Regions from separate parts of the Chlorogloeopsis sp. ULAP02 genome, predicted to be linked through region 2. Evidence: predicted binding sites of a transcription regulator. Region 2 holds the regulator's gene; each other region holds the start of a gene.

What was found. The regulator HrcA, encoded in region 2, represses chaperone genes, less so after heat shock. The targets are predictions, from matches to a motif close to TTAGCACTCNNGANTCNNGAGTGCTAA.
Positions count from the first base shown of each region.
Region 1: the regulator HrcA is predicted to act here: its motif matches at 5,209-5,235, upstream of groES (co-chaperone GroES).
Region 3: the regulator HrcA is predicted to act here: its motif matches at 8,639-8,665, upstream of groL (chaperonin GroEL).

Region 1 covers NZ_JAYKTT020000084.1:65,242-76,383, forward strand. Annotated here, with positions in the region: gene asnS (asparagine--tRNA ligase) at 1-318, shown strand, start outside; gene U2718_RS31005 (APC family permease) at 494-1,813, opposite strand; gene U2718_RS31010 (hypothetical protein) at 2,030-2,125, shown strand; gene U2718_RS31015 (chemotaxis protein CheB) at 2,242-2,613, shown strand; gene U2718_RS31020 (response regulator transcription factor) at 3,528-4,205, opposite strand; gene groES (co-chaperone GroES) at 5,253-5,564, shown strand; gene groL (chaperonin GroEL) at 5,646-7,286, shown strand; gene U2718_RS31035 (class I SAM-dependent methyltransferase) at 7,698-8,477, shown strand; gene U2718_RS31040 (alpha/beta hydrolase) at 8,519-9,430, opposite strand; gene clpX (ATP-dependent protease ATP-binding subunit ClpX) at 9,536-10,876, opposite strand; gene clpP (ATP-dependent Clp endopeptidase proteolytic subunit ClpP) at 10,886-11,142, opposite strand, start outside.
Region 2 covers NZ_JAYKTT020000080.1:68,858-79,999, reverse strand. Annotated here, with positions in the region: gene U2718_RS28810 (sensor histidine kinase) at 1-1,072, shown strand, start outside; gene U2718_RS28805 (glycerophosphodiester phosphodiesterase) at 1,121-2,101, opposite strand; gene U2718_RS28800 (hypothetical protein) at 2,152-2,826, opposite strand; gene U2718_RS28795 (DUF2834 domain-containing protein) at 2,850-3,509, opposite strand; gene hrcA (heat-inducible transcriptional repressor HrcA) at 3,643-4,722, opposite strand; gene U2718_RS28785 (rhodanese-like domain-containing protein) at 5,118-5,477, opposite strand; gene U2718_RS28780 (DUF3352 domain-containing protein) at 5,963-7,618, shown strand; gene U2718_RS28775 (hypothetical protein) at 7,796-8,287, shown strand; gene cysE (serine O-acetyltransferase) at 8,532-9,296, shown strand; gene U2718_RS28765 (Npun_F5749 family FMN-dependent PPOX-type flavoprotein) at 9,394-9,978, opposite strand; gene U2718_RS28760 (alpha/beta hydrolase) at 9,982-10,842, opposite strand; partial or broken gene U2718_RS28755 (DUF1206 domain-containing protein) at 11,080-11,142, shown strand, end outside.
Region 3 covers NZ_JAYKTT020000011.1:26,348-37,489, forward strand. Annotated here, with positions in the region: gene U2718_RS06640 (sensor histidine kinase) at 1-1,438, shown strand, start outside; gene U2718_RS06645 (Gfo/Idh/MocA family oxidoreductase) at 1,374-2,492, opposite strand; gene rnc (ribonuclease III) at 2,585-3,304, opposite strand; gene U2718_RS06655 (GNAT family N-acetyltransferase) at 3,720-4,196, opposite strand; RNA gene rnpB (RNase P RNA component class A) at 4,270-4,705, opposite strand; gene U2718_RS06665 (hypothetical protein) at 4,755-5,468, opposite strand; gene corA (magnesium/cobalt transporter CorA) at 5,504-6,649, opposite strand; gene groL (chaperonin GroEL) at 6,943-8,604, opposite strand; gene U2718_RS06680 (MraY family glycosyltransferase) at 8,763-9,863, shown strand; gene U2718_RS06685 (hypothetical protein) at 9,865-10,020, shown strand; gene fabG (3-oxoacyl-[acyl-carrier-protein] reductase) at 9,989-10,753, opposite strand.

The DNA of each region.
Region 1 (11,142 bases), on a different contig from region 2:
CAAATTAAAGCCTTTTATATGCGCTTAAATGACGATGAAAAAACTGTTGCCGCGATGGATATCCTCGCATCGAAAATAGGTGAAATTATCGGGGGATCGCAGCGGGAAGAACGGCTAGACGTGTTGGAAAAGCGGATACAAGCCCAAGGAATGAAGCCAGAAGATTTGTGGTGGTATCTTGATTTACGCCGTTACGGTACAGTTCCTCATGCTGGCTTTGGATTGGGATTTGAAAGACTTGTGCAATTTATGACAGGAATGGGAAATATCCGTGATGTGATCCCCTTCCCACGCACGCCAGAAAATGCAGAGTTTTAAGGATAGTTATAAACCGAGTTTATAAAATACGCCCTGTAAGATCCCCGACTTTTTAGAAAAGTTGGGGATCTGTGTTTTGAGTTTATGCATTTTTACTCACATTTTGCTCCTAACAATATGAATGTCAAAACCACAACTACGTGCAAGGAGAGCTAGGCATTCACTTATTGCCGGGTTAATAAGTGCGTGGTAAGTGTGTTCTTCTGAAAGCCTTTTGGATCAGAATTAGAAGCATTCCAATTCCTACAAACACCAGCGCCAAAATGTGACTTGCACCAGAAGCAAAAGCAAACAGAACCAGATTGAAAAGTAACGCGATCACCGGAACTATATAGGGAACCCGAAACCCGTTAGTTTCAGGTTCTCGGCGTTTTATGAGTAGCAGCGAGAGGTTGACAAGACAAAACATTGCCAGAATCAAGGTGGCGGTAGTTCCTGCTAAAAATTGCAGCGTTCCAGAAAGCGCCAGAAAAATGGCAATTGGTAAAATGACCAGCAGCGTTCGATAAGGCGTGGCTCTGTGTCGATGTAGTTTCCCTAACCAAGCGCTTAGAAGTCCTTCACGCGACATCCCAAACAACAGCCGCGATGCCGTGACAAAATTTAACAGCGCCGTATTGAGTACAGCAAATAGAGCAATAATTGTAAAAACGATCTGGGGAAAATTGGGCTGCGCTCGACGAACTACATCGAGTAACGGAGCGCTTGAAGCAGCAAGCTCGGAGGGATTGAGTACTTGAATAGCAAGCCATGAGACGAGTATATAGACTACGCCCGCGATCGCCAAGGCAAGTAAAATCGCTCTTGGCACGTTACGTTCGGGATTTTTAACTTCCTCCGCAACATTAACAATATCTTCAAATCCAATAAAGGCATAGAAAGCCAGTGCCGCTCCCTGGAGCACTGCACTCCAACCTATGGCTTGCTCGTTAGGGACAGCAGCAGGATTAGCCGCACCAGCACCGCTCAAAAACAAGGTTGAAACCAAAATTACAATCAAAAGACCGGCAACCTCAACAGATGTGCAAAAAATATTCAGAGCCGAGGATTCCTTCATGCCTCTGAAATTGACAAATGCCAACACCGAAAAAAGCGCCAGGATAATCAGCCAAGCTGGAATCGCTGGTATAAAAGCGTTGAAATAGCCAGCAAATGCTTTCGAGAGCGTCGCCATCGAAACCAAGCATGTACAAAACATTAACCAGCCGACTAATATAGAGAGCCAGTCGGTGCGAAATGCCCTGTGGACAAAGCATGCTACTCCACCGCTTTGTGGAAATCGGCTGCCCAGTTCGGCGTAACTTAAAGCCGTGAATGCCGCTACAATCATAGCGGTTAAGAACGAAGCCCAAACCAAAGTGCCGGCAAGTCCGGCAATTTTTCCGACTACCGCATAAATTCCCGCACCCAAAATATCACCCACTCCGTAAATCACCAAAGTTGGCAATCCAAACACTCGCTTGAGTGAATCTGCTTCTGCTACATTTTTTTGCATACAACGCCTAAGAGCTTTTTTTTACTCAACTGCTAACTTTTCAAACATCTTTGTTACTAGGTTGAACTGGTAACGAAGGTTTTGAGGCTGCGCCTCCAGAATGATGGTTTCCGAATAAGTCTGCAAAGGTTCTGGAAGCGAAGTTGCCGTCAATGGTATCGACGCTTGGAACACGGTACGCAGTGGAGAGTATGACTGGTGGTGACTGATATTGATATGCCCCGCTCGAGTGGCTTTGAACTTACAAGCCAGATTAAAACCCATGCCAATTTAAAGCATACTCCTGTAATTATTGTTTCATACAAAGACTGAGAAGAAGACCGACTGCAAGGATTAGAAGTAGGTGCAGACTACTATCTAACCAAGAGCCACTTTCATAATATAGGCTTGTGCAAGCAGTGATTGACTTGATTGGAGAGGCTTAAGGCATGAGGATTGCCATCGTCAAAGATACGCTCATGGCAGTGGAGATAATGCGTCGGATAGTCAAAAAAGAGCCAAATTACAAGTTGGCGTGGGTTGCCTACGATGGTGTAGAAGCTGTTGGTAAAGGTGCAGCAGACACCCCTGATTTAATTTTGATGGATGTACTCATACCCAGAATGGATGGAGTAGAAGCCACTGGTGCTCGCGGTTTAAGCTTATTGCGGCAAGCTGGTTGGCATACCATTGCCCAAGACGAAAAGACTTGCGTTGTTTATGGTATGCCTAAAGCCGCAGTAGACTTAGGAGCAGCAATAGAAGTTCTGCCTGTGGAAGCGATCGCCCCAACTTGTGTCAAACATTTACCTATTTACTAAATATTTTGTAATTAATATTTATACTTCTATTTATGTAAAATAATTAATATTTATACTTCTATTTATTTAAAAATTAATATACTATTCAAACATGAAAATTTTTAAAATTAATAATGCACATTGTAGTTTACAGCAAATTTCGTGTATTTGAACCACAATTTTTTGTCGGGGTGAGTTTAGCAAATATCCTTTCGGTTTAAGCTAGAGATTTAAATAAAACCCGCAATGCAATTGATGCTCTCTTAGAGCAGGAGGAATAAGAAAATAAACAAATTTTGATTCAGACAGAAACAATTGATGAAAAATATATTAGAGTTAGAATTAAAGACAAGGGGCCAGGAATTGAGTTAGAAAACCAAAAGTAAAATCTTCGATCCATTTTTTACGACTAAGCCAGTAGATAAAGGCACAGGCATAGGATTAGCAATTAGCAGTCAAATTGTTGATAAGCATAAGGGCTAAATTTCAGTTAAGTCCGAACCAGTACACGGAACTGAATTTACCATCGAGATTCCTATAAAAATAGACTGATATTAGGATTACTATTTGATTTTTGAACAACATGTAGGGTGTGTGATCGCAAAGTGTAACGTACCATTTCCAAGGATTTGGTGCGTTCGACTAAAGTCATAACGCACCCTACTTAATTTTTCTCTGGTATTGGCAGGAAATCGCATCAGGAGCAGTAATCTTACAAGTATATACAAAGATATAGCTGCTTAAAGGCGGCGCTACCAAAGTCTAACTTCGCAAGATTGTAAATCTTAAACTATACAATCAACTCAACTAAATTCAGGAATTTTAATATCCATTCACTAGTAAAAACAATAAACACTTGAGGTATGAGTTTTGAGTTATGTGTTTGTAATTTCAAAACTTACTCATAACTCAATTCTCATCACTTAATGCTTTATTTATGCCATTTGATTTTCAATCGCCCACCGCGCTAGTTCAGTGCGGTTGTGTAGATTGGTTTTGCCCAACATATTGGACACATGGCTTTCAACTGTACGCTGACTGACATTTAGCTCTTCAGCAATTTCGCGGTTTGCTAAACCCCTAGCAACAAACTGCACCACTTTTAGTTCTGTGGGGGTTAATTGTACATCGAAGGGAACTTGGATACGGGAGCCATTCTCCCCTCCTTTTGCCTGATGTTCTTTCCAACGAATGGTTTGCTTTAGAGAAGATTCTACCTGTGCTACTAGTTCCTCAGGCTCAAAGGGTTTAACCATGTATACATCAGCACCTTTATTCAGACCTTTAACTCGGTCTGCGCTTTGTCCCTTAGCCGAAAGGAATAGAACGGGAATCCAACTGGTGCGTTCGTTTTGCCGGACTTGCTCTACAAAAGTATAACCATCCATTTCCGGCATCATCACGTCACAAATGATCATGTCTGGAATATCCTGCTCTAAAATTTCCAGAGCTTCTCGACCATTTTCTGCGGTGATGACTTCATATCCCCGAAATTCCAAGTAATCCTTCACCAGCAAAATCAGGTTGGGGTCATCATCAATGAGTAGAAGTCGTTTGTGATCTTTCATGCTGGGTTCTTTCATAGCAGTGGCACTTGTCGCGCTTAGATCCATCAAGGTCTTGAATAGCAATCCTTTTTGGTGGTTTGTTGTGATTTTGTGCTTTTTCCTACTTAACTTGCCTTTGGTTCGTAAATATCTCAAAATAATAATTGCTTTTGAGAAACTACTATATCAATGGCAAAAGTCCAGTGAGGATACGTAGAGCATTAGTATTTATAATGCGTTATTATATATCGCTTTGAAAGGAGCGGGCAAAAAACTTCAATTGAATAATAATCTTTCAGATTATCAAATTCTTTTTGGCTAAATATGCTCCCTGTTAACAATTAACCCGCACTTTCCCTAGCTTGCTGTCTTACCATATCCTTCGGCTATTAAGCTGATATCAGTTGATTGCGAAAAACCGAAGCATTTTCTGACAAGGAATGAACTAGAAAAGCATACTCTTCAACCACCTTATTTCCTATTAAGTGTTTTTGTATAACCCGCTCAATAACTTTCACAGTTGTTTAGCGATCCCAGACTCTATCCGGGTAAACAACTATTATCGGCCCAGAGCAACAAACTCGCAAGCTGTCGGCTTTGCTTTGAAGTATGCAACTGGGATGACTCTGTTGGGAAAAATCTAGCTACAGCTGTTTTTAGCCGCTTGTTCAAGTTTTCCCTTGTTTCCAGACTAGCTTCTTTTGCACTATATTTAGGCATATTCTGAACAGTACAGATAAAAATATTTCTCTGAATTTTTCTCAAGTCCCGAAGTTTCTATACAATTACTTAAGGCTTTTGTTTGGGGCTGTTGAGTGGTTTTTCTTATTTCTAGACTAAGTTGGATCACTTTATTTTTTACCTATCCCACAGTCTCTAATTTCTGTTCTATAACAATTTCCATGCTTTGCAAATAAATTTGACCATATATAAATATTCGTAACTTAATCAAAAAAACCTGAAAGACTCAATAATTAGAGTATTTTTACTCAAAATAATTCTGTACCTGATCAAGTTCGGGAACCCGTACACTCCAAATTGTTGCTATTGCGCATCATCCTTCGCTAAATTAGCACTCAGGAGTTGAGAGTGCTAACCAAGCACGAAATTCGTATGGCAGCTGTATCTCTAAGCGTTTCTACCGTTAAACCTTTAGGCGATCGCGTTTTTGTGAAAGTGAGCGCCTCTGAAGAAAAAACCGCAGGTGGATTGTATTTACCCGATACTGCAAAAGAGAAGCCTCAAGTAGGCGAAGTAGTTGCAGTTGGTGATGGCAAAGTCAAAGATGATGGCGGCCGTCAGCCAATGGATGTAAAAGTAGGAGACAAAGTTCTTTACTCCAAATATGCCGGTACCGATATCAAACTGGGTACCGACGAATATGTACTACTTTCAGAAAAAGACATTTTGGCGATCGTTTCGTAGTCATTAGTCATTGGTCATTAACAATGACTGCTGAATAAATGGCAAGTGACAACTAAACATAAAGAATTGAACTAGAGAATTATGGCAAAGCGCATTATTTACAACGAAAACGCTCGTCGCGCCTTAGAAAGAGGCATGGATATCCTGGCTGAGGCAGTAGCTGTTACCCTCGGCCCCAAAGGTCGTAACGTAGTACTAGAAAAGAAGTTTGGTGCACCACAAATTGTTAACGATGGTGTAACCATTGCTAAAGAAATTGAATTAGAAGACCACGTTGAAAACACTGGCGTTTCTTTGATTCGCCAGGCTGCTTCCAAGACCAATGACGCTGCTGGTGATGGTACCACCACTGCTACTGTTTTGGCACACGCAGTAGTCAAAGAAGGCTTGCGTAACGTTGCAGCTGGTGCAAACGCGATTCTGCTCAAGCGCGGTATTGATAAAGCTACTAACTTCTTGGTAGAAAGAATTAAAGAACACGCTCGTCCTGTTGAAGATTCCAAAGCTATTGCTCAAGTAGGTGCCATCTCGGCTGGTAACGACGAAGAAGTCGGTCAGATGATTGCCGAAGCAATGGATAAGGTAGGTAAAGAAGGTGTAATTTCCCTGGAAGAAGGGAAGTCTATGACCACCGAATTGGAAATTACTGAAGGGATGCGCTTTGACAAAGGCTACATCTCTCCTTACTTCGCCACCGATGCAGAGCGGATGGAAGCAATCTTCGATGAGCCTTTCATACTGCTAACCGATAAGAAAATTGCCCTAGTACAAGACCTCGTACCAGTTCTAGAGCAAGTAGCTCGCGCTGGTCGTCCTTTGGTAATTATCGCCGAAGATATTGAGAAAGAAGCTTTGGCAACCTTGGTAGTCAACCGTTTGCGTGGCGTTCTCAACGTTGCTGCTGTGAAAGCTCCTGGTTTTGGCGATCGCCGCAAAGCAATGCTCGAAGATATCGCCATCCTCACTGGCGGTCAAGTCATCACCGAAGATGCTGGACTGAAGTTAGAAAACGCCAAGCTAGATTCTCTGGGTAAAGCTCGCCGCATCACTATCACCAAAGACAACACCACCATTGTTGCTGAAGGTAACGAGCAAGCTGTAAAAGCTCGTGTCGAGCAAATTCGCCGTCAAATGGAAGAAACAGAATCTTCCTACGACAAAGAGAAATTGCAAGAGCGTCTGGCTAAGTTAGCTGGTGGTGTAGCTGTCGTCAAGGTTGGCGCTGCTACCGAAACTGAAATGAAAGATAAGAAGTTGCGCCTAGAAGACGCCATCAACGCTACCAAAGCTGCGGTAGAAGAAGGTATCGTTCCTGGTGGTGGTACAACTCTGGCTCACCTCTCTCCCCAACTCGAAGAGTGGGCAAACAGCAACCTTAAGGGTGAAGAATTGACTGGTGCGTTGATCGTAGCTCGTGCTCTGGCTGCTCCCCTGAAGCGTATTGCTGAAAACGCCGGTCAGAATGGCGCTGTGATCGCTGAACGCGTGAAAGAAAAAGAGTTCAACGTTGGCTACGATGCTGCTAAGAACGAGTTTGTTGACTTGTTTACTGCTGGTATCGTCGATCCTGCGAAGGTGACTCGTTCTGCTCTGCAAAACGCAGCTTCCATCGCGGGGATGGTGTTGACAACTGAGTGTATCGTTGTTGACAAGCCTGAGCCTAAGGACAATGCTCCTGCTGGTGCTGGCGCTGGCATGGGCGGCGGTGACTTCGATTACTAAGGTTTATCTTGTGGGACGGGCATCTTGCCCGTCTTGATGTAAAAACAGCTGCTTCCTTGGGGGAGGTGGCTGTTTTTTTATTGAACCGCCATAGACGCCCGTCAGGGCGGTGTAGGGTAGACGCAAAGGGCACGAAGGAGGGGAGGGGAAGTTTTTAAGCTGTACCAAGAGCAAATTATTTAAACTTGAGAAATATTTTGAGAATTATTTATTTCACTCATCTGTAAAATAGTCTGAATCTATTTTTTTGATTTCATAACTAGATACTTAGTTTTAAAAGTGATCGCCCATCCTACAAATCCTACAAAAAAAAGTTGTAGAGTGTTAAAAAATAGCGCGATCGCACCCCTCCCAACTTTCTGTCTCTATGTTCTCTGCGCCTCTGTGGTTCAATTTTTTAACCTACAACTGATGAGCCAAAATCACTCCGAATCCACACCTCTGCACACACTCAACCCCCTAAATCGCTTTTCCGATAGAGTCGAGGATTACGTCAAATACCGCCCAAGCTACCCAGCCGCAGCCATTGATAAAATCTTGGAAGGATTGGCATCTTCCTCCCAACTAGTAGCCGCAGATATTGGTGCGGGGACAGGTATTTCTGCTCGGTTGTTAGGCGATCGCGGCGTGAGAGTAATTGCTATTGAACCAAATGCAGCCATGAGAGAAGCGGCTGAACCTCATCCTTTAGTCGAATTTCGGGATGGAACAGCAGAAGTTACCAATCTCAGCGATGCTTCTGTGGATTTAGTAACTTGTTTTCAAGCTTTCCACTGGTTCAATCCCCAGCCAAGTTTATCTGAGTTCCGCCGCATTCTCAAGCGATCGGGACGATTAGCAGTGGTGTGGAATAACCGCGACAAGGAAGATGTTTTGACTGTCGAATATAGTCGCTTGATACGTGCAGCATCGAATAACCACCCAGCAGAGTCGCGGATGCAGACAGTAGAACCACTATTTGCAACTAAACATTTTGTTAATATTCATGAATATACCTTTGTCTATAAACAACAGTTAGATTTAACTGGACTGATCGGACGTGCGATCAGTGCTTCTTACGTTCCCCGTCAAGGTTTAGCTTACGAACAACTTATTTCTGGTTTGCAAGAATTATATGAGCGTTGTTGCGATGAGCGTGGTTTTGTTGACATGGTTTATCGTACCAGCGTCCACCTTGCGGAGCCAGCATAAAATTCGTGGAAAGCCAGAAAAAGCTTCTATTTTTCACCTACTTACGTTTGTGGTGTGTTAATTTGTAAAAACTCTCTTACTCGCTGCAAATAAGTAGAAGCATCTTCCAACATTGGGAAATGAGCCGTATTGGGAATCACCACAAACTCAACTTTGTCGTTTAATGCTGCTGCTTGACGTCCCATTTCGGCGGGAATAATTTTGTCGTACTCCCCTGATATTATTAATGTTGGTTGCGCAATCCGAGCAAATTCCTGGGGCATCAACTCCGCTGCTGCTTTACTAACAGAAGTAAAAATTGTACCTAAAGCAGCATCATAATCCGCAATTAAAAAATCTTGCAAAAAAGCGCGGCGCTCCTGGGCAGGTATGGGGCTATGCAAAAATCGCGCCATAAACATTCGGTCTACTAATGGTATCTTTTCTAACCATTTAGGGCGAAATTTAACGACGTAGCCACCAAATTTGTAAAAGGCTGCAAACGCTTTTTCATCGTACTCAAAAATACCGCTACAGGCTAAGATTGCTTTTTCCACGCGATCGCTATAGCGGTTAAGAAATAAAGTACCAACAGAAGCACCCATCGAATGAGCATGGATATACACACGTTGAATCTTTAACTCGTCTAACAACGCTGCCAAATCGTGCGCGTATTCCTCTAATTCGTAGGTTAACTCTCTTGCTGCTTCTGATTCTTGCTGCGGTGAATGCGATTCAATCACTGCTTCACTTGCTTGAGCTACAGCAGTAGGTTTACCACGAGAACGCCCAAATCCCCGCAGATCGTAAAGCAAACAATCGAATTGTTCTGATAAAGCTGCGGCAGTACTTCGCCAGTAGCGAGCCGAACCAGCCCAACCGTGAATGAAAACCATCACTGGCTTTTCTAAGACAGATGATTTTCGTATCCATTCATAGTAGTGTTCAACGCCATGAACATTAATGTATGGCATCTCAATACTGAAGTGTAAAGTGTGAAGGATGAAGTTATGAAAAATTTTATCTTTTATCCTACCCTACGGGAAGCCGCCCGTAGGGCGTCTACATCCTTTATCCTTTTACGCTGATTCTGGTTTAGGCATCGTGGACGGATGCATAATCAATTCGGCAGTGGAACGTTTTTCCACCATTTCCTTCGTCACTGTACAGCGAGTCACATCTTTACGAGATGGTAACTCGTACATCACATCCAGCATCAGTTCTTCGACAATACCACGCAGCGCTCTTGCTCCAGTTTTCCGGCGATAGGCTTCTTGAGCGATCGCTCGCAAAGCTTCTTGTTTAAACTCTAACTGGACATTATCCATCTTCAACAGTTTTTGATACTGCTTAACTAAGGCACTGCGCGGCTGGGTTAATATTGCCATCAGCGCTTCTTCATCTAGTGGATCTACCACCGCCACCATTGGTACTCTACCGATGAATTCTGGAATCATGCCAAACTTAACCAGGTCGTCTGGTTCAAGATAGCGGAGAGTGTCTGCTGCCCGCTTTTCCTTTGTCTGTCCTTCTCCTGGTTGCACAAAACCGATTGACTTTTTACCCGTTCTCTGCTCTACTACTTTCTCTAAGCCAACAAAAGCACCACCGCAAATGAACAAGATATTACTGGTATCAATTTGAATACAGTCTTGATAGGGGTGCTTACGTCCGCCTTGAGGTGGCACATTAGCAATTGTTCCCTCTAACATTTTTAGCAGTGCTTGTTGCACGCCTTCACCAGATACATCTCGCGTAATGGAGGGATTTTCGCTCTTACGGGCAATTTTATCAATTTCGTCAATGTAGATAATTCCCCGCTGCGCCTCTTCGACATCTAAGTCTGCTACTTGTAACAGTCGCAGCAAGATATTTTCTACATCTTCGCCCACATATCCCGCTTCAGTGAGGGTTGTAGCATCAGCAACTGCAAAGGGTACATCAAGGATTTTTGCCAAAGTTTGTGCCAAAAGTGTTTTGCCACAGCCTGTAGGGCCAATCAGCAAAATGTTTGACTTTTGCAGTTCGACAGCATCATCTGTTGCTCCCTTGCCATTGTTTTTGGACTGAACCAGTGATAACCGTTTGTAGTGATTGTAAACAGCTACTGACAAAACTTTTTTGGCTTCGTCTTGACCAATGACGTGTTCGTCCAAATATTTTTTAATCTCTCGCGGTTTGGGGATTTGATTTAACGAGAGACTGGCAGAGCGGGCGCGGCGTTTTTGAGGAGGTTCTGACCGAGGTGCTGGTTGTGACGCAGCACTGTTAGTGTCGAGTAATTCCTCATCTAAGATTTCATTGCACAAGTCAACGCACTCATCACAGATGTAGACTCCCGGGCCAGCGATGAGTTTACGCACCTGCTCCTGAGACTTGCCACAAAACGAACATTTCAAATGGGAGTCGTATTTAGACATACCAGCCTCTTATTTCACAATGGTGACGTTTTCCCCTGCTGCGGGAAGATTTTGTCTATGGATGACCTGATCGATCAATCCGTAATTTTTGGCTTCTTCAGCCGACATAAAAAAGTCCCGTTCAGTATCAGCTTCGATTCTTTCTAATGGTTGACCAGTATGCTGGGCAAGTAACTGATTCAACTTAGATTTATGATATAGAATTTCTTTGGCTTGTATTTCGATATCAACGGCTTGTCCCTGAGCACCACCTAAGGGTTGGTGAA
Region 2 (11,142 bases):
CAGAGATATTCCAATTATTTTTATTACATCACTTTCAGAGATAGAAGAGAAAATTAAAGGTTTAACCTTAGGTGCTGTTGATTATATTCTTAAACCCTTTCAACAAGAAGAAGTATTAGCTAGAGTTAAATTACATTTAAAAATGCGAAGATTAAATTTAGAGTTAGATGAACAAAAGCAGCAACTAGAAAAAAGAGTACAAGAAAGAACTGCTGAACTTTCTCTAGCTTTAGAGCAACTTAAAAAAACTCAGTTACAACTGGTACAAAGTGAAAAAATTTCCTCATTAGGACAAGTGGTTACTGGTATTGCCCATGAAGTCAACAATCCTATTGGACTGATTTCCACTAATTTATATCATGCTAGTAATTATGTTGAAGAACTTGTTAAATTGATTCATCTTTACCAAAAAAAATTTTTCTACCCAGGAAATGATATTGAAGAAAAAATAGAAGCAATGGATCTAGTTCATATTCTAGAAGATTTACCGAAGCTGATTTCTTCAATGAAAGTAGGAACGGATAGTATCCGTAGCACTATGCAATCTCTACAAAACTTTTCACGAGCGGATGGAGAGCGAAAAAAAGCTGTTGACATTCATGAAGGATTAGAAGTAACTCTGATGATTTTACAGCATCGCTTGAAAGCCAAGCCCAAACGCCCCGCTATTCAAGTTATCAAAGAGTATGGTAATTTACCAAAAGTAGAATGTTATCCAGGACAACTAAATCAAGTCTTTATGAATCTACTCATAAATGCGATCGAGTCTTTGGATGAATCTATATGCCTAGAATACAATACAAAAATTATTTATCCTCAGATTCGTATAACTACTACTATAGATAAACAGCAAGTAACAATTAGGATTGCAAATAATGGCATAGGAATGAAAGATTTAGTACCTAGTCAAATATTTCAACCTTTTTTCCCTCTTCAACCTCAGGAAGCAGGAAATGGATTAGGGCTTTCAATTAGTTATCAAATTATTACCGAGAATCATGGTGGAACATTGCAGTATATTGCCTTGACAGAAGGGGGTACAGAATTTTTAATTCAAATTCCACCTTCTTAAAATTCTTATTTAATTTCTGCTCTTAAATAAATTAGAAAAATAAAAACTTTATTTCATATTTAGAAAAACAGAAATAGCCGTATCAGGATAATCACTGAATACACCATCAATTCCTAAATTAAAAAACAGTTCATACTCTCCTTGAGGATTTTCTTGTAATTCCTGTGGCAAAAATAAATTTTCATTGCGGAAAGTCCATGCATGGATTAGCAAATTAGCCGCATGAGCATCACTAACTAAAGATGTTGGTGATAATAATTTACCGTTATTATCTCTAGGCACAAGTAAATTTTTATGAATACCAATAGCTTGAGCATAACTTGAAATTTTCTTTAATTCTTCTATTTTTACCAAATCTGTATAGATTCGAGTATCGCTATTCACTATAAAATCATAAGGCTTACCACTAATATTAAGCAGTTGTACTAGGGGTAAATCAGTTTTTGTAGATAAGTATTTAAGGTTACTCACCTCAAAGGACTGAATAAAAATAGGTGCATTATTTTCCTCATACCCATTAGCCTGCAAAGTTTCGATCAGAGTATCTTCTAGCGACAAACCAATCGATTGAAAGTAAGTTGGGTGCTTAGTTTCTGGGTAAATTCCAATAACGCGTCCTATTTCTATACTTTTACGCTTTGCTAAATCAATAACTTCCTGCAAGGTAGGAATTTCTAAAAGTCCATCAAACTTTGTATTTTGAGGACGCAATTGGGGAATTCGTTCTTTCGCTTTTAATGTTTTAATTTCTGCCAGAGTAAAATCTTCAGTAAACCAGCCTATTTTGGCTTCCCCATCGATAATCTTGAGAGTTTTACGACTTAAAAATTCTGGACGAACAGCAATATCTGTTGTTTCAGAAATTTCATTTTCATGACGAGCAATTAAAATACCATCTTTAGTGATAACTAAGTCTGGTTCAATGAAATCAGCACCCATCTCAATCGCTAATTCATAAGCAGCTAGTGTATGTTCTGGACGGTAACCGCTTGCGCCTCGATGTGCAATGATAATTGGTTTTTTTTGCATCAAAGTTATAGGCACAATTTCACTAGTATTTTGCTTTGTAATGTATTATCCTAATAGGCATTTTCTGCTTGCCTAACTTGAATACTAGGTTCCGGTAATGGAGGACGCAGACAAAGATAGATAAGAGGGCCAAATAACGGTAAAAACGCTACAGCCCAGAATAGTTGGAGGTTATTCAAGCCGCGCCGTGCCATATCATCACCCAAAACAGTTGGGAATAACAGACAGAACAAGCAAAATGCCAAACTCATGCCATGAATGAAGCGATCGCCCAAAAATTGCTGCCAGTAACCTGCCCAATCGCCAAAAATCACAGCATAGGCAAATAAGCCAATAGTGGTTAAACTCTGGATGACACCAAAAAAGCGAGAATCTAACAACTGTAAAAAAGCATCTTTTTGTCCAGAAAATTCTTGATTGGGTTCGCGAGATGCCAAGTAAGGCAGCAAACCAATTACTCCTGCTCCTACTGTTGCTAAAGCAAAAGGCCAAAAAGGAGTCTTTTGCATTCTGCCATCAACAAACAGAAGGGCGCTATAAATAAATAGCCAGATGCCAATCAGAGAAAATAGTGACAGGATAACGGGATTTACCTCTGTCCAATTCAGGGTGAAGATATTTTTTAGTAGCGTAACTGTGGCTTCTAGATCAAAAGGTGGAGCTAACCACAAAACATAAGCAATAAATCCAGCCCACAGCGACCAAAGTGTTATTCTTCTAGTCATAATTATGAGTTTATACAGTTGTTCTAACTGGGTAACAGCTCTGAACTCGCTTCTGGTAAAGATGGACGTATACATAGATACATCAACGGGCCGAAAAGTGGAATCAGTGCCACCAACCAAAATATTTGAGGATTTTTCAACCCACGACGCACCATATCATCTCCCAGTAATGCAGGAAATAATGCGCAAAGTAGACAAAAATCTAAGCTCATCACATGAATGAAGCGGCTGGTTTGCCACTGCTGTACAAAATTATTCCAATCTCCTTGCCCTAATCCATAGCCAACTAAAATAGCCGCGCCTATAGTCAAAACCACACCAATCCAGCGAGAATCTAGTAGCTTTAGAAAAGTATTCTTTTGCCCAGAAAACTGTGTATTTGGTTCTCGTAGAGCTAAGTAGGGCAGCAGAGCAAAGGCTCCGACGACGAAAGATAGAGCAGCAAAAGGCCAAGCAGGGATTTTTTGCCCTCTACCATCTATAAATATGACTTCACTATAAATTACAGGCCAAACGCCCATAATGTTGAATAGTGAAATAACAAGCGGATTAATACCTTGCCATTGCCCCGTAGAAAGATTTTTAATCAACTCGAATGTGTCAGGTTGATTGGGAGGAGAAAATACAAAGGCATAGGTGATCAATCCTAGCCAGATTAACCAAAATACAGTTTTTTGTTGCATGAAGATTTATTTTACTGAAGCTGGCAAAATAAATAATTCATACTAAAGTTATAATTTTTAACGCATTACAATTGATGATTTCAACACTTTAAAAAAGTGAAGCATCTCATGCTGTGAAAATAGGGATACAAGATTATTGACTCAAGGCTTCCGATAGGTAATCAGCAGCTGCGGCTACGACTGCGATCGCTCCTTCATAATCTAAACGTGTTGGCCCCAAAACGCCTACACTACCTACAGGCACTGAACCACGACGATAGGTAGAAGAAATTAAGCTACAAGTACGTATGGGTTCGAGAGGATTTTCTGAACCGATCCGAACTGTCACTCGTGATTTACCAACTTCCTCTACCTCTGGCTCGTCAACTATTAATTGCCACAATTGTTCTTGTTCTTCTTCCAAGAGTTGGATAATTGCTTGCACTTGTTGGAGGTGCGAAAATTCTGGCTGCCGCAGCACTTCTGAGACACCGCGAACCATTATTTGTGTAGTGTTTGGTGTCAAACTCCGACGACTAAATTCTGCTAGTGACTCTTTTAAGTATTCGCCGTAGTGCTGAAATTCTCGATCCAACTGACTCCAGTCTAGGTTAGCTATTTCTAGGAGACTACGCCCCCGCAAATGATTATTTAGAAAGTTGGAAACAATTTGCAACTCCCGATCTATTACCTCTAGATCGAGTTGTCTTTCTTGTCGTTTTGGTGGCAAATCCATTAATGCCGAATGTGTCTCGTAACTATCCGTTACTACAATCAACATTACCTTTCCCGATTCAATCTGCACCAATTGTAGATGTCGTAGTTGAGCACTCACATTCTGCGGCATGGTAATCAAGCTAATGCAACCACTCAAGGTTGCTAAGATTTGAGCTGCTCCTTGCAATAGAGCTTCCAAACTCCAATCTTCCCACTTGAGGCGGTGTTGCAGTGCATCTTCTACCTGCCGTGCTAAAGTGTCAGAAGGTGTTATCAGCTTATCAACGTAAATGCGATAACCAGAGTCGGAAGGTACTCTGCCCGCAGAAGTGTGGGGCTGATAAAGTAGTCCAACTTTTTCTAACACACCCATCACGTTGCGAATCGTTGCTGAACTAACACCCAAGTTATATTCCTCAACTAAAGCTTTGGAACCAACAGGTTCTGCCGTGGCGATATAATGACGTACTGTTGCCCAGAGTATGTGTTGTTGTCGATTTGTTAGCTGGACTTGCATGGCGAGTAATTATCGAAGCTAAATTTAAATCAATTTTTGAAAAATGAAAAGTTTATCAGATGATTGCAATAACCATTAATAATTAGTTAAGCAAGATATCAAATTTAGAAGGTATCTTGGAATACGTAAAAACAAAGTGACTGTTTTACCTCTAGCAAAAAGTGTTCTCCAAATTAAGAAGTTACAGTATTTGCAATTTACGTATTATTTGTATGAGAGTGCCAAGTAGGCAGGTTTTAGTGATTAGTTTGGCGGATTCTCGCAAAAGTAGATTCAACAGCGGATGGACAAAGTATTTATAAATCAAGTGCTGCTAAGTATTTCCGCTTAGAATCTTGAATTAATATTGTCTTAAGTCCAGAATAGCAAAATCAAGCTGCTTTCGTCATTCCCGATTAATACTGAGGAATGGAAGGATCGACTAAGTTTGAATAAGCATCAATACCACCAGCAATATTTTTAACATTTGTAAATCCTTGATCAATAAGCCACTGACACATCTGAGCAGAACGAATGCCGTGATGACAGAGTACAAAGGTTTCAGCGTGAGGATCGAAGCGGGTTTGGATTTGATCTGCCCAGTCAGCAAATTGACTAAGAGGTAGGTTGACAAAGCCCTCAAGAGAAGCGATCGCTACTTCTTGTGGTTCGCGCACGTCTACCAACTGAAGGCTCGGCTCACCTGCTGATAAGCGTTGAGCAAGTTCTTCTACACTAATCTGGGTAATGAATTGACCAAAAGATTTACCTGTCATGAAGCTTTTGTAAACAATCTGAGAGATTTCCTAGATATTATTTATGTTCGCAGAAAATCTTCACGTTGACATGAGCATATACATTCAGTGCCATTAGCATAATGTAGAAGGCAGAGGGCAGAAGGTCATGTGATTAAATCACACAAGGAGGGCGTGAAAATTTGACTTTTCCTACACCTCTACACCCCCACACCCATTTTCAAGCTAGATGGCAGAAGGTGAGCCAGTGCGCCCTTGCGGGTTAAGCGCGTTGAAGCACCTGGCGTCACCTGGCGTCAAGTGGCGAACCCGAAGGGTAAAAGCCCTTTCTTGCTGAGATTTCAGACTTTGGCATTTTACATTTAATTATGCCCACCTACTTAATATTTGCTTTATTTTCTAAGGTGAACAAAGTTTTCGGATGAAAACCGCTTTTGGTGTAGAAGAAGGCGGTTTAATATTTTTGGGTGTAAGCACTACCCCAGGTAGTTTATGTGAAAAAAATTATGAAGCAAGGTTTATTATTTCGTTTGTTAGCAGCTAGTTTAACTATGCTGCTATCAATTGGTATTACTGGTTGCACTAACTCCTTCGGTAACAATCCTCTTGGAGGCGGAACTGCCACGCAGCCCAAAGCCACAATTTTTGTGTCTAAACAAGCGCCAGTAATGCTATCGATGCTGGTAAATCCAGATAAATTACAGTCTGTAGAACGTAATGGAGAAATTTCCAAGCTTAAAAGCAGCTTACTCGCTAATACTGGTATTGATTACAAACAAGATATTCAACCTTGGTTGGGGAACGAAATTACTTTGGCTGTTAACACCCCAGACATTGATCGCGATCCAGAAAACGGACTCCAGCCAGGGTACTTGATGGCGCTAGCAACTAATAAACCAGAAAAAAGTCGCGAGTTTGTGGATTTGTTATTTTCCAAACGGGCAATAGCTGGGACAAATTTAACAGTGGAACAATATGAAGGCGTAAAACTGATTGCTGATAAATCTCAGCCAGATCAGGTGCTGGCTGGGGCTGCGGTAGGAGATCGCTTTGTCTTGTTTGCTAACGATCCAAAAGTGCTGCGAGAGGCGATTAATAATGTTCAGGCTGCTGAGTTGAATTTGACAAACTCTAACCAATATCAGCAAGCAATCAAACAACTTCCCAAAGGTTCACTAGCAGTAGCTTTCTTGAATCTTCCTCTGGTAGCACAATGGCAAGGGTTAAAACTGCCAGAAACAGTAACCTATGATAGCGAACTAATTTCTCTGGTTTTACCTAATAATAAGGAATTAGTTGCAGAAACTACTTTTTTGGGACAAGGAGAAACTTCACCCCCATTACAGCCATTATCTAAAGCTAGTGGCGCATTACAGTATATTCCGGCTTCAGCAGGGTTAGCAATCGCCGGAGAGAATTTGAGTAGTTTGGATAATAGCAACTTAGCTCAACTCTGGCAACAAGTGGCAACTGCCATCTCTGGATCAGGAAAAGAAAGTTTATCTCGATTGGTACAACCATTAAGCGATGCACAAAAACGCTGGAATATCAACTTAAAAGAAGATATTTTTAGCTGGGTACAAGGAGAATACGCGATCGCATTGCTACCTCGCCCAGAGCAAACAAAACCCGACTGGATTTTTGTGGCAGAAAAAACTGAGGCTGCACCCCCAGGAATTTCCCATTTGGATGCGATCGCTTCCTCAAATGGGCTATCACTGAATACTTTTGACTTAGACAAGCAAAAAATTTCGGCATGGACACAACTCAAAGCTGCGAAAGTTGCCGATACTCAAGAAAAAAGCAAATACACCGTTGAGACAAAAGTATACGGAATACACACCACTCAGGGTAATTACGAAATTTTCGCTTCTAACCTAGAGACAATGGATGAAGTCCTCAATGCCAAAAACAATTCCTTAATTAAAAATCGGACTTTCCAAAATAGTATCGCTGCTATTCCCCAACCAAATCAAGGCTACGTCTATCTTGACTGGACAAAAAGCCAACAGATACTAGAAAGTCAACTACCAATTCTCAAACTCTTGAAAATAGTAGCAAAACCTTTTTTCCAAAACTTGCGATCGCTCACGGTAAGTAGTTACGGCGACAATACGGAATTGTTCAAAGGCGGTGTGTTTTTACAGTTTGATCGGTTGTGAGGTTAAAAGCAACAGATGAGGAGAAAATAGTCCATTTTTCTCCTCTGCACTCTTGCTAACTTAAAGAAACTGCAATTGTGGCACATTTCAATGTGTCACAGAATCTAAAAACTTAGCAAATCTACCTGTTATTCTCTGTATATAAAGCTACATTAATTCTATTTATAAAAAGTTACTATGACCAAACGTTGCCCCCGACTGCTTTTCGGTAGGGGCTTGATTTTAGCTGTATTTTCAATTGTTGTGCCTATACCTGCAATAGCAAACCCAGCTAATTTTGGTACGTTAACGTTGTTACCAGGTTTTGAGCAAACAAAAGGGACAATGACAGGCTATACAGGCGGTTCTTATTCTCTATCAGCTATTAGTAACCGCGATCGCCATAAAAATGCTTGTATTGGTTTTGCCGCTCCTACTCCAGATCACATCTTGGTTTTGAAAAAAAGCTTTTCTCATCTAAAAATACAAGTTAATAGTGGCGGCTACGATACCACTATACTTGTCCAGGGGCCAGATAAAAAAACAATTCGTTGCGGTGATGACACTGGCAAAAGTAAGGATGCCAGCATAGAAGATACTGACTGGAAAGCAGGAACCTATCATATTTGGGTAGCAACCTTTAATCCTGGAGTCAAGCGAGACTATACGCTTTCTGTACAGGAGAGATAGTGGTTAGTGGTGAGCCAGCACTGCGGGAGGGTTTCCCTCCGCAGGTGACTGGCGAACCCGGAGGGTTAGTAGTACAGGAGGCAGCGCGCCCGTGCGGGTTTAGAAGATAAGTTATCGGTTTGAACCGAAAGTTAATCAACAAAACCCGTTCCTACTAACTACTATCTATAACAATAGTTAGACGTTGCACCGATAACGTTAAGATAGAGTGTAGCTTGTTTGGCACAACGAGGGTACAAGAAGCGTGCTGTCTACACTTATTGCTGACTTTCGCATTATATTTGAACGTGATCCAGCTGCTCGTAACTGGCTAGAAGTATTATTTTGCTACCCCGGTTTGCAAGCTCTGCTGTTTCATCGCCTGTCTCACTGGCTCTACAGTATTGGCATTCCCTTCATCCCTCGCCTGATTTCCCATATCGCTAGGTTTTTGACGGGAATTGAAATTCACCCTGGCGCTACGATTGGTAAGAGTGTCTTTATCGACCACGGAATGGGAGTAGTGATTGGTGAAACAGCGATCGTCGGAGATTATGCCCTAATTTATCAAGGTGTCACTCTCGGTGGTACTGGTAAAGAAAGCGGAAAGCGGCACCCTACTTTAGGTGAAAACGTTGTAGTGGGTGCAGGAGCAAAAGTGCTGGGTAATATTCAAATTGGCAACAATGTCCGCATCGGCGCTGGCTCTGTCGTTCTGAGGGATGTACCTTCTAATTGCACTGTAGTAGGTATACCCGGTCGTATTATTTATCGTTCTGGAGTGCGGGTTGCCCCCCTAGAACACAATAACTTACCAGATTCAGAAGCGGAAGTAATTCGCGCTTTAGTTGATCGCCTGGAATTGCTAGAACAACAAGTACAAACCTTACAAGAACGCCAGCCGACAACCACCACTCCTGTTTTAGTAGGTATATTGAATTGCAACGAAGGTGACACACAAAAAAATGCTCCTGCTTGCAATATTAGAGATAAGGCAATTCAACAGTTTCTAGATGGGGCTGGGATTTAAGAAAGACGCGGCGACAATTAGACGTGGTGACGCAAAGAGAACAATTCCCCGTGTCCTCTTCATTCCCCGCGTCAATTTACACGAATTAAGTAACTCATCAAGGATTAATAGCTTCAATCGACCATCCTTGCTGCTCATCGTAACAGTATAGGCAGCGATTTTGCGGCTCACCACGCAATTCTAAATGGTCTACTTGTATTGGAGCAAGCAACAACAAGCAAAAATTTGATAGTGGCTGCATAGGATCTGGTGGAGGTGGTGCAAAGGCAGCTTGATCCTCTATTCTTGGTTTACCAGGATCAGGCCAAGTAAATTGTAAACGTGCCGCATCACTTAGTTTTTGCCAGGTTATATTGCGAGCTACTTGCAGCGTTGATTGAGAATTATCGCTTCCTACAAGAGTTAAGCAGCCAGTAATGCGGAATTGCTCGCGTGTGTTGGGAAAGTACCAGCAAACTTCAGCCCAAGGTTGCTGGTGGATTTGCTCGGCTTTTTCGCTGCGGGCATCGGTGATAAATTTGAGCTTGTTGGTATCTTCTAGAAAGCCGCGAAACACCACAGTACGATTAGCTGGGCAACCATTTGCCCTTACCGTTGCTAGCTGCAAATAGCGGGCATAAACAAGGCTGCGATTTTGATGGAGAGCGCGGGCGATCGCACTTCGCCAAGGAGCCATAGACATTGTTTAAAGCCCTAAAAACTCACGCATATATTCATTAACTAATTCAGGTTTTTCCTGCTGTACCCAATGACTACAATTAGGAATATACCTAATTTGTAAGTCTCTCACATAGGCTTCTGTACCGTAACTGAGTTCTTTTCCTAGCGCGGTATCATTCTCTCCCCAAATCATTAACGTTGGTACTTCTAGAATGCCCCAATTCGGATTGAGTATTTTCTGTTGAAAAACATTACGGTAATAGTTCAACATTGCTGTTAAAGCACCACGTTTGGCTGCTGCATCTTTGTAAGCGTCGATATCCGCTTGGGTAAAAGTACTTTTGTTCACTGCCATACCTTTAAAAGCAGTTTCAATCGCTTGATAGTCTGCCGATTGTATCACTAGTTCCGGTAGCCAAGGCAGTTGAAATAAAAACATATAAAAGCTTTTGAGCAACTGCTGGGGAGTGCGTAAACCTTCGCTAAATTTGGCAGGGTGAGGGATATTGAGAACAATTAATTTCTCTATCATTTCTGGATGAGCATAAGCAAAACACCAAGCGATCGCTCCTCCCCAATCATGTCCAACCAAAACACACTTTTCGTATCCTAACCCCTTAATTAATCCCTCAACATCTTTAATAAATTCATCCATTACATAAGCAGATTGCTGTTTTGGCTTATCGCTATCGTTGTAGCCACGCAAATCAACAGCAACGACCTTAAAATATTTAGCAAATTCAGGAAGTTGATGCCGCCACGAATACCAAAATTCAGGAAAACCATGCAACATCAGCATTAATGGCCCTTCTCCCTGAGTGACGTAATGCAGTTTCACTCCATTGGTGATGATATAATCGTGCTTCCAAGTCACTTGTACAGACATAATTTATCTACCCTACTAGATAAATAATCATGAACTCTTAGTACTTCATAATAATTGAACTTGAAGATTTAAGGCATACAAAAGTTTAGTTTTATTGTCTAATACACAATATATTCTTTATAAAAATTTCTAAAATTTCTCCTTTTTTTAGATTTAATCACGCAATTATCCCTGAGAAAGATGAAATTTGTCGGTGATTATTGCTAAAGGTATACATAATAACAAAATAAGAATAATATGGCACAACAACTAATACATCAACCCTCAGCTTGGATAGAGCGACTCGCTAAATTTGGTTAT
Region 3 (11,142 bases), on a different contig from region 2:
TGATGAAGATGGCAGAATCTTAGCACATCCAAATGCAAATCATATCGGGACAAGTATTACACAACACCTGGATGATGCACGACTAAAAGATATAGTCAAAAATGCGATCGCAGGCAAACAAAACTTTTTGCATTTATTTTTTAAAAAAGACGGCAAAGAGTTACTTGCTGGCTATACCGCTATTGATAGCCCAGTTCTCAAAGGAGGGCAACAAAAATGGGTAATTTTAGCGATGGCTAACCTCAATGATGCTTTGTATGGGCTAAGACAAATCAAATTTATTCTTTTTACTTTAACAATTGGCTTAATTAGTACGAGTTTATTAGCTTCGTTATATTTAGCCCGTTGCCTAGCGCTTCCTGTCGAAGAACTACGAGACTATGCTTTAAATCTCCACAGTCACCACACTGTTACACCAGTACCGCACAACTTCCAAATAAAGGAGTTTAATCAACTAGGACAAGCATTAGAGCAAATGGTAGAAAGACTCAAAGCTTGGGCAGAAGAAGTCGAAATTTCTTGGCAAGAAGCCAAAACTGCTAACCAAACTAAAAGTCAATTTTTAGCTACAACTTCTCATGAGTTGAGAAATCCATTAAATATTATTATTAATTGTGTTCGCCTAGTTCGTGATGATATGTGTGACAGCCGTGAAGAAGAAATGGAGTTTCTCAAGCGTGCTGATGAAACCGCAATTCACTTGCTAGGCATAATTAACGATCTACTCGACATTTCTAAGATAGAAGCAGGTAAACTTTCAGTTAGCTTAGAACCGATTGACCTCCAACAAATACTAAAAGATGTCATTAATTTGCAATCAGTAAATATTCAACAAAAGGGCTTGCAGTTAAATATTTCTCAGCAGATAAGCGAACCTATTCTAGTAAATGCCGATCCCGCCAAGCTCAAGCAGGTACTAATTAATATTGTCGGTAATGCCACTAAGTTTACTGAAGATGGAAGCATCACTATTACAACAGAAATTCAAGAAATAGATAGTAAATCTCAAGTGATTGTCGCTGTTAAAGATACAGGCATAGGTATAGATCCCTCCCAACAGCAAAAACTATTTCGTCCCTTTGTGATGGTTGACGACGTTACGACACGCAGGTTTGGTGGTACTGGATTGGGATTGGCAATTTCGCGAAACTTAATAGAACTGATGGGAGGCAGCATTACTCTTGAAAGTGCAGGTCTAACTCAAGGTACTGTGGTAAAAATAATCTTACCATTGATAGATGTATCATTGTCAGTTTCTTGCATCAACAAAGAGCAAGTAGGGAAAGTAGAAACTCCTGTGGAGTTAGATAGTGTTGGAAATAAGGGACATTTACCCACACACGAGAACGAAACAGTGGAAACATTTGATAACTTTACTCAAAATTCGCAAATAAATAACAATTTTTGTCCAGAAAAACAGGTTTGCCATCCTGGTTGAGAGATTCTGTCAAAGCAGCGAGAATTTGCACAAGTTCTGTAGCTACCCAACCAGACGAAACCACACAAGGAGTTTGATTACAGACGCAATTTATAAAGCGATCGCAAACTCGTTTTAATGGTTCGCTGGTTTCGATTTGTAGTACTTTTTGGCTTTGATTTGCAGGAATAAATTGGTTTTCTTGCACCTCAAACTCACCATTGAGCAAAGTTAAAGGTGATGCACTTGCCATCTCATCAAAAATCAAACTACCACGACTACCCACTACTGCTAAACGTCGCTGTTTATCAGGATTGAGCCAGCAAAGGTGAATAGAGGCTTGAAACCCATTTGAGTAAGTTAAGGTTGCCCAGATTAAGTCAGAAAGAGGGGGAGACACCTCGGAAGACGCGGATAAATTATCAAAACTATTCCGCGCGTCCCCATGTCCCCGCGTCCCTGTGTCCTCTTGTTGCAGCCACACTCTACCCGTTGCTTGCACGCTCACAGGCATTTGTCCTAGCCAAGAGTTGAAAATGGCAATATCGTGAATAGCTAAGTCCCAAAGTGCATCCACATCTTGACGAACAGGCCCTAAATGAGTACGACAGGCGTAGCCATAGCGTAAATCACCTAATTCTCCCCCCTGAACTACAGCTTGCCCTCGTTCAACTGCTGGATGAAATAAATAGGTATGATCTACCATGAGCTGACGTTGCTGTTTTTCTGCTAATTGACAGAGTTGCCAGCATTCTCTGGGATCAAGAGTTAAAGGCTTTTCGGCTAAAACGTGATATCCCCAATTTAAGGCATCAATAATTAGCGAATAATGGGTGCTAGCAGGAGTAGCAATTACTACTGCTTCTAAACCTATAACGTACTTTATTACTTGCCATTCAGTTGTTAATAATACAGTATCATCCAAATTATACTGTCTTTTAACTGTGACCAGGCGTTCCGGATTTGGATCTACGACTGCCACTACTTTGACTTGCGGATGCTCTAAAAAATTCCGTAGCAAATGTACGCCCCATCGTCCAATACCGACGACGGCGATTTGAATTTGATTAGTCATTAGTTATTAGTTATTGGTCATTAGTCATTTGTTAATGGCTAATGAATAAGTTCTTATAATTGAATTATCAGCTTATTTATTACTTTTAGAGTTCAGTGTTTATCCTGAGTATCAATAGCTGAAAACGCAACTTTTGCTGCTGCTTGTTCGGCAGCTTTGATCGAGCGTCCCTTACCTTCACCAAGTTTTTGTCCGTGCAACCACACTTGAGCAATGAAACGGTCTTGATTTGTCTGTGGTTGACTGATTTCTACAACCCGATACTCAGGTAAAACTTTAAAGTTGGCTTGAGTCCATTCTTGCAAAGCAGCTTTGTAGTTAAGTCTGGCTGGATCGAGGCGAATTTCTGCTGCTAGTTCTTTAAAGTGGGGATCTAACCAAGGACGAATCAGATCCAAATTGTTAGTGCTAAGGTAAAGCGCTCCTAGAACTGCTTCAAAGGCATCTGCTAGTCGCGATTGTTGACCAACCTTATCAGCAGTAGCACTACCAGCTACAAGTAAATATAATTCCAATCCATAGGAGCGAGCCAATTGGGCAAGAATGCGATCGCTCACCAACACCGAACGAATAGCCGCATAATCTCCTACCGGGCAATCGGGGTAATTCTCCCATAACACGATTGCCGCCACCAAGCGCACCACCGCATCACCAACAAACTCAAGATGTTCATAATTTGCTGACTCAGAGACAGTAGGATGAGTCAGCGCTAAGTCCAATAGTTGCCATTTAATCGGTGCTTGGGCTGGCAAACCAAATTTTTTGACTAAGCTTTCGAGTTGTCGTTGACGGCGGGGATAAGCTAGGGTCATCAGTTCTTAGTCAAGAGTGATTAGTTATTGGTCATTCACAAAGGACAAAAATTAAGGAAAGTAAATAGTAAGCCGGGTAACGTACAGCTTCAAAATATTAAACGCATTTTTGCTTACTCTTTTTTACAACGTATAAATTTTGTACAAATTAATAGTAATTTTGAGCTATTGGCTTATATTACAGGTAATATGTGTATTACATTTTTTGTACAAGTAGACTATTAATTAAGTTTACTCAAAATTGCCATAGCCTATATATATCTCTTCATGTTGTCTCTGAGGAGATGTCGCAAATACAAACCTCTTTTCTTTAACACAGTCAAAAACCGACTTTTAAATTTAAAGAAGTTCTCAATTAAGTCTATGAATCAATACGGATATGACTGAAATCTAAGCGCTTTCAAGCCCTCTGTACCTACAACTTCTTGAAGTACCTGGCGACAGGCAACAGCCCGAAACCCATCTTTTCATAGGTACAACGTGCCGGGGCATGGCCGGGATCGCCTCCAGTCTCGACCATCGCAACCGACATCCCAGCAACTTTCATCCAATGAAGAGCGAATTCTATCAGAGCGGAGCCAATTCCTCGACGTTGAGAGTCTGGATCAACGGCGATCATGTATATTTCTCCTAAGCTGCTCTCAGAGTGGAGTTTCACAGCTACAAAGCCTACAGTTGAACCAGAGTCGATCGCAACCCACACTTTTGTTTCCGTTGCGGCACAGACTTCCTCGACAGCCTTTTGCTGGCTGACACGCCAATCGGGGTAAAATTCTTGGTATACATCAAGATCCATCACTTTCTGAAGCGAATCAAACACCGGAGCCCATGCCCGAAGCGATAGACGAATGACGGCATCAAGTTGACTCGGATCGTATGGTTCAATTCGCATTTTTTGACCAAGAAAACTGTGTGACCAAAAGTAATGGAGCATAAACTTAGAAAAATTAATACTCCATGATGAAGGGAGAGAGTTAGTAGTAAGCCGGGTTCTGTTCTCTTTTATCAAGAGGGTGGTTATCTATCTGGGACGCTTGTTACCAAACGCCTCTAGCGGCTCTATTGATGCGGAACTGGTAAAAGACCAACCGTAGTTCCTAAAGGCCTTGCACCCAACCGGGGTTTACCGAGCCAGCGCCTCTCGACGCTGCTGGTGCGCTCTTACCGCACCTTTGCACCCTTACCTTTTTCAGTTATCAGGTATCAGTTCTCAGTTATCAGGTATTTCCTGTTCACTGTTTACTGATAACTGTTCACTGATTTTGGCGGTATCTTTCTGTGGCACTATCCTCGCGATCGCTCGCACTGGGCGTTACCCAGCAAGTCTGGTCTTTCGGGAGCCCGGACTTTCCTCAAATCAGCCATAATTGAACTGATCTGCAACCACCTGCGCCAACTCTCTCCTAATATACAGTTTAGTCTTGGATGGTATTGCCAATTCAAGTCGCAATTACCGCCTTTTATTCCAAGGAAGGGCATACCACCAAGGTAGTTTTTTGATTGTGAAGGGACAGTTGACAATGCACATAGGAGGTTTATCTTCACCTGGAGATATACCTACGCGCAGTTCAGATATCCTTAATACTAGTTGTAAAGAAAATTCTAAGGTTTTTTTACCGTCCATAAATTGTTTGAATAAAACCTTTTGTGCTTTGACAGGGCTTTTTCCTAGCGCGCTAACATTAATCAAAGGGATGTTAACTTTGTAAGTTCCTGTGGCAGCATCACGTTGGAAGACATCTTCTGCTGCTACTGCCACTGAAAATGTTTTGGCTGGGGCAATTAGACTAGGACTTTGGGGAACAGCTAAATCGCGAGTTAAGTCTGGGGATTTGCGAATAACTCGTCGTGATTGCTTACTATAATCAACTACTAAAGAGCAATTGTCCCAGTCAACGTATATGGCTAAATCTTGGGATTTATTCTCAATGCTTACAGACAATTCCTTCAACTCATCCATGTCATATGAAGGACTGAGTTTAAAAGAAATCCCAATATCGTCTTGGAGATTTTTTTCTTTTAATTGTTCATCGACGGCTGCTTTATTAAAGATATATTTAATTTTATCGTCGATAGAATCAATCATCCTATTAAAAGTATAAGTGACGCCAATAATATACAGCGTCAAAAATATCAAATTACTACCATCATCCCTTGCCATCATTTACATAAGCTCCCTATAGTTATTTTATTTAATTTTTAATCATCAATACTTGAAGTATTTCCCAGCCATCCTCTTTGCCAGAAAAAGAATAGTAAAACACCAGCGATTACTGCCATCAGTGCTAAACAAAGTGGATAACCCCAATACCAATTTAATTCCGGCATATTATATGGTGATTTTTCTGTATTAAAATTCATTCCATAAATACCAGCGATAAAAGTTAGAGGAATAAAAATAGAAGAAATTACTGTTAGGAATTTCATAATTTCATTCATTCTGTTACTCACCGCTGAAAGATATACATCCATCAAACCAGATGCAAGTTCCCGGTAGGTTTCGACCATATCCATTACTTGAACTGCATGGTCGTAACAATCGCGCAAATAAATTCGTACCTCATCACTAATTAATTCATTACCATCTTGAATCAAAGAATGAATTGCATTTCGTTGAGGCCAAATAGCGCGACGCAATTGCAGTAATTCTCGCCGAACTTTATATATTTTTAGGAGAGTTCTACGGGTTGGTCGAACTATTACTTCTTCTTCTAAATCTTCGATATGTTCGCCATAATCTTCAAGAACCGGGAAAAAACCATCAATAATTGCATCTAAGAGAGTATAAGCTAAATAATCGCTTCCTTGTTTGCGGATTATACCCTTATTTTTGAAAATGCGCGATCGCACTGGCTCAAAGCAATCTCGTTCTGGCTCTTCTTGAACTGTAAGTAAATAATGTTTTCCCAACACTAAACTTACTTGCTCACTATAAAAGCCATTACTTTTTTTCTTAGGCATTACCATCCGCGCAATAATGACTAATTGGTCTTCATAATCCTCTACTTTGGGACGTTCTGGCACATTGACTATATCTTCTAGCACCAAAGGATGTAAATCAAAAACTGTTCTCAGTCTTTGCAAGATATCTTCGCTGCCTAAACCCGATACATCTACCCAAGATACTGACTCCGTATCTAAATAAGCAGCGCACTCTTCTGGAGTTGCAACTTGCTTGTGGATAGCGTTGATTTGATCGTAGTCAATTAACTCTATTACCGATGGCGATGCATCTGCATCAATGATAATGGTTCCTGGTAAAGTACCAGGTTCATGATAGAAGTCTTCCGTATCCGAATCGGGCTTAGTGACTTTTGCAGAAAAGCGGCGAATTCTGTTGAACATACATTTTTAGGGAACAGGGAACAGGGGACAGGAAAACAATGGTGTAATTAATTCTGTCTGAGTACTTACCTAAAATTTGTAAGCGAGGGATGTCAACTAAGTTCGATATTTATAAATAACTCTGTTTTACTGTAAATAGCAAAATATTATAAAAAAACAGTTTGTCTGATTTTAAGACAAACTGCTGCACGCAAATATTTTTATACACAAACTAGATGGTCATGTGATAAATCACACAACAAGGGAATGAAAATCTCTTTCCCTATTCCCTGTTCCTTTTTTACAAGCTAGGGCTACATCATACCCATGCCGCCCATGCCACCCATGCCACCCATGCCACCCATGCCGCCCATGTCGGGAGCGCCACCTGCGGGTTTTTTCTCAGGCTTTTCAGCCACGATCGCTTCTGTGGTTAATACCATAGAGGCAATGGAAGCAGCGTTTTGTAAGGCTGAACGTACAACTTTAGCGGGATCGATAATACCCGCAGCAATTAAGTCTTGGAATTCCCCAGTCGCGGCATTGTAACCGACGTTAAATTCTGTAGAACGCACTTTTTCAACGATCACAGAACCTTCAGCACCAGCGTTATCTGCGATTTGGCGCAACGGAGCATCTAGCGATCGCTTAATAATCTCAGCACCAATTTGCTCTTCGTCGTTGAGGCTATTTTTAATTTCGTCGATTTTTGTAGACAGATGAATTAACATCGTACCGCCACCAGGCACGATTCCTTCTTCTACAGCGGCTTTGGTAGCGTTGAGGGCATCCTCAATTCGGAGTTTGCGGTCTTTAAGTTCAGTTTCTGTGGCTGCACCTACTTTAATCACGGCTACACCACCAGCTAACTTGGCAATCCGTTCTTGCAGTTTTTCTTTATCGTACTCTGAATCGGTTTCTTGTAGTTGCTTGCGAATTTGGCCAATGCGCTTCTGCACATCTTGTGTCTGTGCAGCTTCAGAGACGATGACAGTAGTTTCTTTGTCAATCGAAATTTTCCGGGCAGTTCCCAGCATTTCCAAAGAAACTGTATCCAGGCTTAAACCAATTTCTTCAGAAATTAGCTGTCCACCGGTGAGGATGGCAATGTCTTCTAACATCGCTTTGCGGCGTTCGCCAAATCCAGGTGCTTTAATTGCACAAACTGTCAGCACACCCCGCGCTTTATTTACCACCAAAGTTGCTAAAGCTTCGCCTTCTACATCTTCAGCGATAATTAGCAGCGCTTGACCCAAACGGGCTACTTTTTCCAAGACTGGTACTAAGTCCTGAATGCTGCTGATTTTCTTATCGGTAATTAAAATGCGGGCGTTTTCAAATTCCACCGTCATCCGCTCGTTGTCGGTGATGAAGTAGGGCGAAATGTAACCCCGATCAATTTGCATCCCCTCAACCACTTCTAATTCGGTTGTCAGAGACTTAGACTCTTCTACGGTAATCACACCGTCTTTAGTGACTTTTTCCATTGCTTCGGCAATCATAGCCCCGATTTCTTCATCGTTGCCAGCAGAAACCGTCGCTACTTGAGCGATCGCACTACCTTCAACAGGCTTGGCTACTGCTGCAATTTCCTGCACTAGCCTTTCAACGGTTTTTTCGATTCCGTGCCGTGTCGCGACTGGATTTGCCCCGGCAGCTACGTTCTTCAAACCTTCCCGAATTATCGCCTGTGCTAGCACTGTCGCCGTGGTTGTTCCATCGCCAGCTACTTCTTTGGTTTTAGAAGCAACTTCTTGGACAAGTTTAGCACCAGTATTTTCTAAGGGATCTTCTAGCTCAATTTCTTTGGCAACGGTGATACCATCATTAACAATTTGCGGTGTACCAAATTTTTTCTCTAAAAGGACGTTACGACCTTTTGGCCCTAAGGTAATCTTCACAGCATCAGCAAGGGCGTTAATGCCTCTTTCTAATGCCCGCCGCGAATCTTCGTCAAATGCAATAATCTTAGCCATATTTATCAACTTGCGAGCTCTTCCATTAGACAATTTAGCACTCACAGACAAAGAGTGCTAACAAGCAGAATGTTTCAGTTCCCCGATGGTGAGAACAAAATGGTTAGTATACACTTGATGCTGATGTTGGATACAGTCAGTGATGATGGAAGCGACAAATGAATATATACAGCTTCCTTAAGGCTCTTGGTATTGCTGACCCTAGCGGTTCCGGCTGGTTAGCAGTGGTATTTACATTTTTATTGGCTTGGGTTGTAACGTGGCGTTTAATTCCGGCGGTACGTAAATTTGCTTTGCGGGTTGGTTGGGCTGATCAACCAAATGCACGACGACTAAATCGAGAACCTTTGCCAAATGCAGGTGGTTTGGCTATTTATACGGGAGTAATAGCAGCATTGGTGCTAGCTAGCCTCTTAAGACCGATTGAACTCCAAAATGTATTGGCTCAGGTGCTGACAATTCTCTTAGGTGGTTCCATATTGGTGCTTGTAGGCTTTATCGACGATCAGTTCGGCTTACCTGCCACTGTCCGCCTATTGGTACAAATCCTGACAGCACTGCTGTTGGTCGCCAATGGCATCAGTATTCAAGTTACTTTCGGCACTCCCATAGACTTTTTACTCTCGATTTTACTGACAGTGCTTTGGGTGGTGGGAATCACTAATGCCATCAACTTAATGGACGGTATGGATGGCTTGGCAGGAGGAGTTAGCTTTATTACTGCCATGAGTTTATTAGCAGTGTCAGCACAATTTCCTAATTGGGCTGCTGCGACGTTAGTTTTAGCAGCTTTGGGAGGAGCGGCACTAGGTTTTTTGCGACACAACTTTCACCCATCACGGATCATTATGGGTGATGCTGGAGCATACTTTTTCGGCTATGTCCTAGCAGCAACAACTATTATCGGCGATTTGCAAGTAACTACGGTTTTCTCCTTAGTACCTCCAGTTTTGTTTTTGCTCTTACCAGTGCTGGACACTACGCAAGTGTTTGTACGGCGTCTCCTGGCGGGGAAAAATCCGATGAGTACCCCTGGTAAAGACCACTTGCACCATCGCTTGCTAGCTTGGGGTTTATCTCAACGCTACGCCGCGCTCACCCTTTGGTCAATTACTTTGGTGTGTAACTGGATGGCAATGAGAATTAGAGGCATGAGTTTATTAGTGATGCTTGCTACCACTGTAAGCATCATTATCCTTTTAGGCTTTACTGTTTGGCAAAAGGTGCGAGCAACTGAAAATGACACGAGGACAAAGTGACATGGGGAAGGAAGAGGACACGGGGAATTGTGAATTAGGTTCTCTCCCCTTGTCTCCTTGTCCTCATTTCTCTGGGCGTCACCGCGTCTGGTTGTCTTTGCGTCTTCCTTTCCCCACTTTGGTATTTATGCCATCACCATCCCGCCATCAACGTTAAAAACTTGTCCCGTGATGTAGCTTGCCGCGGGATCGGCAGCAAGAAAGCGTACCATGCCAGCAACATCTTCTGGCTGACCGTAACGAGCAAGGGGAATGTATTTAAGAATATCTTCAGCATTGAGGTTACTGGTCATATCGGTGGCGATAAAACCGGGAGCAACAGCGTTAACAGTAACATTCCGAGAAGCTAATTCTTTGGCGACAGTTTTGGTAAAGCCAATAACACCTGCTTTGGCTGCACTGTAGTTGGCTTGTCCGGGATTACCCATTTGTCCGGCGACGGAACTGATATTAATAATTCGCCCCGATCGCTGCTTGAGCATAATTTTACTCACAGCGCGAGTGCATAAGAAAACACCAGTCAGATTGAGATCGATGACCGCCTGCCAGTCTTCTGGCTTCATCCTCAAAAGCAGAGTGTCGCGAGTAATACCTGCATTGTTGACTAAAATATCAACGCGATTAAACTTTTCCATCACGCCATTTACCAAAGCGTCTACTTGATCGGCTTTGGAAACATCAGCTTGCAGGGCGATCGCACTACCACCAGATTTTGTAATTTCTGATACTAATTCTTCTGCTGCCTGACTAGAACTGGCATAGTTGACAACTACATTAGCTCCATAATTAGCCAATTCTTGTGCGATCGCTCGCCCAATCCCCCGCGAAGCTCCTGTCACAATTGCCACTTTACCTTGTAAGGTTTGTAAATTTTCTGGCAACATTCCCATAAAATTACTTCTCAGCATTGTAAGTCACAGCGCTAATCATCATAAAACCTTGGGGGTTACGTGGAAAACCAGCTTTGAGACAAGGCAGAAGGCAGAAATCGCTACGCGCAAGAGCGCGGGTAGGAAAGAGGGTTTGACTTGTTTGTTCTATTTATAGTGGGTAGAGCGCTGCCTGTGCGGCTGCTGTGAACAAACACGGATTTAGGAGAGGAAAAAGCGTTTCTTTTGTTAGTTAAGACATATAAAACAAACAATCACAACAAATTTCTAATTCCCTTCGCTTCTCTTAGACAAAACTTCTCAAAAGAAATATTAATAAATATTAAATTCAATCGAGCAAAGAACTTAGATTCCAGAATATTCTGACTACTGCTTTCTGAGTTCTTTTT